Regions from separate parts of the Streptomyces sp. NPDC001532 genome, predicted to be linked through region 1. Evidence: riboswitches for the same ligand, from Rfam matches in the RefSeq annotation. Region 1 holds a riboswitch; the other holds the start of a gene.

Region 1 (4,234 bases):
ACGCGCACTACAGGGGAGGTTCCGTCCTCGCGGTGGACATGCACGCCCGATCGGCGACGCTGCTCGCCCTCGCCGCCCTCCCGCCGGACGCGCACCACGCCGGTGAGGCCTGGCGGGAGCTGTGGCTGCGCCGTCTGGAGCGGGTAGAACCGCTCTCCCCCACCTGGCTCGGCCATCCGGTACGGGACGACTACTGGCGGCACGGCAGCGTGTGCGAGGACTACGGCGCGATCAAGGCCGCCGTCCTCGCCGTGGGCGGCCGGCACGACCCGCACCGCGACACCGTGCTCCGCCTGGTCGAGCACCTGCCCGCCGACCGGGTCCGCGGCCTGATCGGCCCCTGGTGCCACCAGTACCCGGACCGGGGTCTGCCGCCGGGCCCGGCCATCGGCTTCCTCCAGGAGACCCTGCGCTGGTGGGACCACTGGCTGAAGGGCGCCGACACGGGGATCATGCGGGAGCCGGCCCTGCGCGTGTACGTCACCGACACGCACCCGCCGGCCACGGTCTACCCCACGCTGCCCGGCCGCTGGGTCGGCGAGCCCGCCTGGCCGTCGCCGAACGTGACGGCGGTCACCTACGCCCTCCAGGGCGCCCCCGTCCTCGTCCGCTCCCCCATGCACACCGGCCTCGACGCCGGCCGCTTCCGCCCGCTCGGCAACGACGCCGACCTGCCCGCGGACCAGCGGGCGGAGGACGCCCGCTCGGCCTGCTCCGATTTCGCGGTGCCGGCGGAGACCTGGGTGCTGGGGCGGCCCCGGGTGCGGCTGCGGCTGACCTGCGAGGTGCCGTACGGACAGGTGATCGCCCGGCTGTGCGACGTGGCGCCGGACGGCTCCTCGACCCTGGTGACCCGGGGCGTGCTGAACCTGTCGGCGCGCCGGGGCCCGGAACGGGCCGTCCCCTGGGAGCCGGGGGCCACCGAGGACGTCGTCGTCGACCTGGACGGCGTCGGCCACGCCTTCCCGCCCGGCCATCGCGTGCGGCTCGCGGTCTCCTCCGCGTACTGGCCGTGGATCTGGCCGCAGCCCGGCTCGGCGGCGGGTTTCACCCTGGAGCCGGCGCTCAGCGCGCTGGAGCTGCCGGTCCGGACGCGCGAGCCGGGTGAGCCGGTCGCCTTCGAGGAGCCGGAGCAGGCCGCGCCGCTGGGCGTGACCGTGCCGGTCACCCTGGACGAGCCGCGCCCCGAGCGGCTGGTGGTGCGGGACGTGGCCAAGGGCGAGTGGCGTCTGGAGGCCGACCCCCGGTACGGCGGCACCCGGATGTATCCCGACGGGCTCCAGGTCACCGAGGAGGTGCGGGAGACGTGCACCGTGCGCGAGGACGATCCGCTCTCCGCCCGGACCCGCTCGGAGTGGTCGGTCCGGCTGCACCGCCCGGATCTCGCCTGGGACACGGCCGTACGGACCCGCTCGGAGCTGAGCGCCGACGCGACGCACTTTCTGTCCGTTGATGAGGTGATTTGCACCGACGGCGAGGAGGTCGTCTTCCACCGGACCTGGGAGAAGCGGATTCCCCGCACGGCGAGCTGATGGCAACTTAGACGCAACTAGGGCTTATTGCCCGATTTGCCACACTTGCATCCGCGCGTGAGTTGACTCACGGCTGCCCACTCACAGGCTTTTCATGCGCATCTCGCAGCTCGTTCCTGAACTCCGTGCCCCGGTTGCCAGTTGACGCACTGCCGACTCTTGGCAACCGCAAAGGATCAAGTACCCCATACGGGCCGATCATGGTCAACGGGCGCGATATGTGAATCCGCCACTTGTTCCGGACAGCGGCTCTCGCATACGTTCCGGGTCCGTCGGGCGGACGCCTAATCCTGCCGCCGCCCGCGTCATCCACTACGAACACACTCGTACGGCAGGAGCGGGGGAACCAGGTAGGACGCCGGGCCGGGCGCGCAGGGGCAGCTGCCTCGACGCGGACCGGAACGGCTTGGGGTGAAGTCGTGCGCCTGTCGCACGGCCGGGCATCTCCCAGCCCGAACCCGACAGCTCACCTCGCAGGCGCCGGAGAGGACATCTGTCATGCCTGCAAAGGGTCTGCCCGCGAACGACCAGCCGGTCAAGGGCCGCCGTGCCCGTCTCGCCCGTAAGCTCGCCGTCGCCGGCACCGGTGCCGCCGTGCTCGCGCTGCCGCTGATCGGGGCGACCAGCGCCTCGGCCGCCACCCCGACCGCGGCCACCGCGGCGACCACCGCGACCGTGTACCCGAACAACCTCGACGGCTGGATCCGCGAGTCGCTGTCGATCATGGCCCAGCACGGCATCCCGGGCACCTACGACGGCATCTACCGCAACGTGATGCGTGAGTCCTCCGGCAACCCGCTGGCCATCAACAACTGGGACTCCAACGCGGCCGCGGGCACCCCGTCCAAGGGCCTGCTCCAGGTCATCGACCCGACCTTCGCCGCCTACCACGTGCCCGGCACGGTCTACGACCCGTACAACCCGGTCTCGAACATCGTGGCGGCCTGCAACTACGCGGCCGACCGGTACGGCTCGATCGACAACGTCTTCGGCGCGTACTGAGACCTCTAGGCAGGACTGAATAGACGTTCGAGGACGACGGCGATGCCGTCGTCCTCGTTCGACAGGGTGACCTCGTCGGCCACCGCCTTGAGTTCCGGATGGGCGTTGGCCATCGCCACACCGCGCGCGGCCCAGTCGAACATCGGGATGTCATTGGGCATGTCGCCGAAGGCGAGGGTGTCCGCGGGGCTCAGCCCCAGATGCCGGGCGGCCAGCGCCAGCCCGGTCGCCTTGGTGACGCCGCACGGTTGCAGCTCCACCGTCCCCGGCCCCGACATGGTGACCGTCGCGAGGGAACCGACCACTCCGCGGGCCACCGACGCCAACGCGTCGTCGGACAGCGTCGGGTGACGCAGCAGCACCTTGCTGATCGGCTCGCCCCACAGGTCGTCGCGGCGCTCCACCCGCACCGCGGGCAGGGTGGGGTGCGGCATCCGGTAGCCCGGCTCGATCAGCGTCAGCCCGTCCACCCCGTCCTGGTCGACGGCCGCGTACACCTGGCCCACCTCGGCCTCGATCTTGCCGAGCGCGTTCTCGGCCAGCTCCTGGTCGAGGGTCACCGACCACAGCAGCCGGTCCGCCGCGACGTCGTACAGCTGCGCCCCCTGCCCGCAGACCGCGAGGCCCGTGCCGCCCAGGTCCTCCAGCAGCGGGCGCACCCGGGGCGCCGGCCGTCCGGTCACCACCAGATGCCGGGCGCCGGCCGCCGCCACCCGCGCGAGCGCGGCGCGTGACCGGTCGGAGACCGTGTCGTCGCCACGCAGCAGTGTGCCGTCGAGGTCGGTGGCGATGAGGGAGTACGCGGTGCGCGCGGCATATGCGGTGGGTGCGGCCATGATCAGAGAATACGGACCGCGCGCCCACCCCGCTCATCCCCAACTCCCTTTGCGTCCTCCGCCTTTCACCCCCGCATGACACCCCCGGGACGGCGACCCGCACCCCTCGCGACAGAACATTCCGGACTCTTCAGACACTGCCCAAACGGGGATCATCGCCGTAACGTGTGGCGCGACCGCATGGACCGCACGTACGAAAGTGAGGCAGCACCCCATGCCCCCCTTCGATGTCCCCGAGGGCGACCCCTTCGGTCCGCACAACCTTCCGTACGGCGTGTTCTCGCCCGCCGGTTCCGAGGAACGGACCGTCGGCGTCCGGCTCGGTGACCATGTCCTCGACGCGGGCGCGGCCGCCCTGGCACTCGGCTCCCCGTACGCCTCGCTGCTCGCGCGGCCCACCCTCAACCCGCTGCTCGCCGCGGGCCGCACCGCCTGGTCGGACGTCCGGCGCGCGCTCACGGCCTGGGTGACGGTGCCGTCCCACCGCGAGACCGTCGCCCCGCTGATGCACCCGCTGTCCTCGGTGACCCTCCACCTGCCGTTCGAGGTCGCGGACTACGTCGACTTCTACGCCTCCGAGAACCACGCCCGCAACGTCGGCCGGATGTTCCGCCCGGACGCCCCCGACTCGCTCACCCCCAACTGGAAGCACCTGCCGATCGGCTACCACGGCCGCTCCGGCACGGTCGTGGTCTCCGGCACCGACATCGTCCGTCCGGCCGGCCAGCGCAAGGCTCCCACCGACCCCGCGCCGGTCTTCGGCCCGTCGGTCCGGCTGGACATCGAGGCCGAGGTCGGCTTCGTGGTCGGCGTGCCGTCGCGGCTGGGCCACCCGGTGGCGCTCGGCGACTTCCGGGAGCACGT
Region 2 (4,234 bases), on a different contig from region 1:
GCCGTCGATCACGGAGACGAACTGCCGGGCCGGCGAGTCGGCGGTGACCTGGCCGCCGTCCGCGAAGGTGGTGCCGGCGGCGGTGTGCACCAGCACCTCGGCGCTGCCGTCGCTGTCGAGGTCGTACACCGTGACGTTGTCGTCGTTGCGGTAGCCGCCGATCTGGGTCGAGCCGCTGATCGCGGCGGGCGCCGGGTCGTTGGCGCCGTTGCCGCCCACCTGGGTGTACGAGCCGGGGCCGAGGTCGACCCGCCACAGCCGCTCGCCGGTGAGCGTGTACGCCTCCAGCAGGTCGGGCCGGTCCCGGGTCTGCGACAGCCGGCTGACGACGAGTTCGTAGCGTCCGTCGCCGTCGAGGTCACCGGGCCAGGCGTGGTGGACGTAGTAGCCGTCGGCGGCGGCGAGGGGAATCTCGGCGTGGCCGTCGGCCAGGGCGAGGGCGGGCGCGCTCGGCCGCAGTTCGCGGCCGTGGACGACGGCGCGCACGGTGTAGGTGCCGGTGCCGCGGGTGTCGTCCTGGTAGGTCGTCGACTTGGTGACCGGCGCGCGGTTCAGCCGCCGCCCGTCCTTGTACACGTTGAAGGCGAGGGCGTCGCCGTATCGCGCGTACTCGGTGCCGAGGAGGCGCCAGCTGAGGAAGGTGCCGGCGCCGGAGGGCACGGCGACCAGGCCGCGGTCCAGGTTCTCCACGATCCGGCGGGGCTCGGCGGCGTGCCCGGCGGGTGCGGAGAACAGCCCGGCCAGCAGGGCCGAGGCGACGACGGCACCGATTCTTCGGCGTCCGAGGGGGTGCATGGGGCAGTGCTCCTTCATGGGCGAGGAGGAGGGAGGAGAGGGGTGGAGACGGAGAGGAAAGACGGAGAGGGGACGTAGAAGCGCGGGGAAAGCGCTTGCTGACCCTCGGGAACCACTCTGTCCTCACCCTCGACCCCATGTCGATGCCTCGAACAGGGATGCCACACGACCGCAATGAAACGATCATGAACGCGCAAAGCCGCACACGCCGAAGGCCGGACCCGTGGATCGGGTCCGGCCTTCGGCGTGTGCGGGCGCGGGCCGCCGGTCGTCAGGTACCGGCGGTGCCGCCGGTGTCAGGTACCGGCACGGCGGAGTGGCGTCAGATGGCGACGCCCTTGGCGCGGAGGTAGGCGATCGGGTCCACGTCCGAGCCGTAGTCCGGGGTGGTGCGGATCTCGAAGTGCAGGTGCGGGCCGGTGACGTTGCCGGTCGCACCGGACAGACCGACCTGCTGGCCCGCGGTCACGGACTGGCCGGCCGACACCGAGAGCGAAGAGAGGTGGGCGTACTGGGCGTAGTAGCCGTCGGCGAGCTTGATGACGACCTGGTTGCCGTACGCACCGCCCCAGCCGGCGGAGACGACGGTGCCGGCGCCGACGGCCTTGAGCGAGGTGCCGGTCGGGACGACGAAGTCGACACCGGTGTGGTAGCCGCTGGACCACATGCTGCCCGCCACCTTGTAGGCGGTGCCGACACCGGCGCCGGAGACCGGGGCGCTGAAGCCGCCGGCCGCGGTGGAGGTGGCGGTGTCGGCCGTGTCGGCGGCCTGGGCGGCCGGGGCGGCCTGCGAGGGCGACGACTCGACCGGCTTCGAGGCCTCGCTCGACTGCGAGGTGTCGGACGACTGCGACTTCTGCGCGGACTGCTTCTGTGCGGACTGCGACGACTCGGAGGTCTCGGAGGACGAGGACTCGGGAGCGCTCGCCGCGGCCTTCTTGCCGATGGACAGCTTCAGACCGGGGTGGATCAGCGACGGGTCCGCGCCGACGGCGGTGCGGTTGTCCGCGTACAGCTTCTTCCAGCCGCCGTCGACGTCCTGCTCGACAGCGATCTTCGAGAGGTAGTCGCCGGACTTCACGGTGTAGGTCCGGACACCGGAGCCCTTGTCGGCGGCCTTGTCCGCCGCGGCCGCCTTCTGGACGGAGGCGACCGACTGGACGGCCTGCTCCGCGGCGGACTGCGGGGTGGCGGCGTGGGCGCCGGCCGCTCCCATCAGAGGGAGGGCGAGCGCGGCGCCACCGGTACCGGCGACGGCGATGGAACGAGTGAAGCGCAGGGTCTTGGGACGGCGGTGCTTACCCTTGGCGGGCATGGCGAATTCCTCTCCGGCGCCTACGAGGTGAGCTGTCGGGTGCGGACTGGAGATGTCCGGCCACGTCGGGACGCGGCTTTACCCCGAGCCGTTCCGGGAACCGGAACAGGCGGTCAAACCTGTGGGTCCCCCGCTCCTGCCGTGCACGGGTGAGTTAGCGCGGGCACCAGGCGGCGGCAGGATTAGGCGTCCGCCCGGATCGAGGTGGAACGTAAGCGACCCGGACGCACAAGGACAAGCGAATGGTTGCCCTTGAATGCGTTTCACGCCCTTCCGCCACAGAATTCCCGGTCACTGTCCGTTGATTACGCAGCCGCCCTTTTGTCCAAAAGCCCTTAAGAAGAGGGTGAATTACGTGGACATGACGGGCGACTCACCGTCACCTGTATGACGCTGCTCACGCGCCCCTCCCCACAACTCTTTATTCCAGACCGAGTTACAACGAAGGCTCCAATTCGGACACATCGCTCAGATGCGACGGAGACGGAGAACCGTCGCATCGAGATCCCCCCGCAATCCTGTGAGAAGTCCGTGATGCAGCAATACGGCACCTCGGTGCACTTCGCCCGTTTCATGGCATTCATACGATGCCGTCGGATCGATCCCGCGCAGCCGCAGCGCCGGAGCGGGCTCACCGTGGTGCTGTGCCTGGAGCCAGGCGAGGACGACCGTCTCGTCACCCAGGACGTACTGGACGGCGCTCAGCCCGCCGCGCGGAGGCCGCAGACGGTACAGATCCCCGCGCTGCACCAGCGGCCGGATCTCCTTGTAGAGCGCCACCCACTCGGCGGCCTCCGTCAGCTCCTCCTCGGTCCACCGGCCCAGGTCGCCGCCGACCCCCAGCACCCCGGCCATCGCGCTCACGAACCGGAAGCGCAGCGAGCTGACCCGGCCGTTCAGCATGGCGTTGGGGCTGTCGGTGACCCAGGCGGCCATCACGCGCGCGGGGTGGAGCTGGCTGAAGCCGTGCTGGATCGCGAGCCGGTCGAGCGGGTCGGTGTTGTCGGAGGTCCACACCTGGTCGGTCCGGCCGAGCACGCCGAGGTCGATCCGGCCGCCGCCACCCGAGCAGGACTCGAAGGCGACCCCGGGGTGGGCCGCGCGCAGCCGGTCCAGCAGCGCGTACAGGGCCCGCACATGGTCGGCCCACAGCCGCTGCGGATACGGCTCGCCGGGCCAGCCGGCGTCGGTGAAGCAGCGGTTGAAGTCCCACTTCACATAGTCGACGGGAGCACTGGAGAGCAGGCCGTCCAGCTGCCCCCAGAGGTACTGCTGGACGTCCTCCCGCGCCAGGTTGAGTACGAGCTGATTGCGGAATTCCGTCCGCTTTCGACCGGTATGGAACTGCACCCAGTCCGGGTGGGCGCGGTACAGATCGCTGTCCGGGTTGACCATCTCGGGCTCGACCCAGATCCCGAACCGCATCCCGAGGGCGTGCACCTCGTCGGCGAGGGGCTTCAGACCGGCCGGGAAGCGGTCCGGGTTGGGTGTCCAGTCGCCGAGCCCGGCCCGGTCGTCGGTGCGGGCGCCGAACCAGCCGTCGTCGACCACGAACAGCTCCACGCCGACGGCGGCGGCCCGCCGGGCGAGCGCCCGCTGCCGCTCCTCGGAGATGTCGAACCCGGTGGCCTCCCAGGAGTTGAACAGCACCGGGCGGTCCCGGTCCGCGTCGGGGATGACGTGCGCGCGCTGGTAGGCGTGCCAGGCGCGGCTCGCGCCGCCGAAGCCGCCGTCGCTCCACAGCCCGGCGAAGACGGGCGTCGTGAAGCTCTCCCCCGCCGCCAGCCGGGTCAGCCCCGAGTCGTCGTGTCCGGCGCCGCCGGTGATCTGCACCTTGGCGTCGGGCAGTTGGGCCACGGCGATCCGCCAGGAGCCGGACCAGCCAAGAGCGCAGCCGTAGACCTCGCCGCGTTCCTCCGTGGCGTCGGTGTCCAGCGCCACCCATGGCAGGTGCTGGTGGCCGGTGTGGCCGCGCCGGCTGCCGACGACCTTCTCCCCGTAGGTGAGGGGCGCGGTGGTCAGCCGGGACTCAGCGGCCCAGCGGCCGTGCAGCTGGGAGAGCCGCCAGTCCTCGCGGTCGGGCAGGGTCCAGGTCGCGGAGTCGGCGCGCAGCACCTCGACCAC

Evidence for each region. A riboswitch is a leader RNA that binds a small molecule or an ion and turns the genes downstream of it on or off. The one in region 1 is predicted to bind cyclic di-AMP.
Region 2: linked by a shared signal. The riboswitch ahead of ABT232_RS21810 (M23 family metallopeptidase) and the one ahead of ABT232_RS08915 (transglycosylase SLT domain-containing protein) in region 1 are both predicted to bind cyclic di-AMP.

The regions. Positions count from the first base shown of each region.
Region 1 covers NZ_JBEPAL010000006.1:201,716-205,949, forward strand. Annotated here, with positions in the region: gene ABT232_RS08910 (CocE/NonD family hydrolase) at 1-1,532, shown strand, start outside; cyclic di-AMP (ydaO/yuaA leader) riboswitch at 1,844-2,027, shown strand; gene ABT232_RS08915 (transglycosylase SLT domain-containing protein) at 2,031-2,534, shown strand; gene ABT232_RS08920 (HAD family hydrolase) at 2,540-3,370, opposite strand; gene fahA (fumarylacetoacetase) at 3,585-4,234, shown strand, end outside.
Region 2 covers NZ_JBEPAL010000023.1:98,252-102,485, forward strand. Annotated here, with positions in the region: gene ABT232_RS21805 (rhamnogalacturonan lyase family protein) at 1-795, opposite strand, end outside; gene ABT232_RS21810 (M23 family metallopeptidase) at 1,118-2,110, opposite strand; cyclic di-AMP (ydaO/yuaA leader) riboswitch at 2,113-2,280, opposite strand; gene ABT232_RS21815 (alpha-galactosidase) at 2,579-4,234, opposite strand, start outside.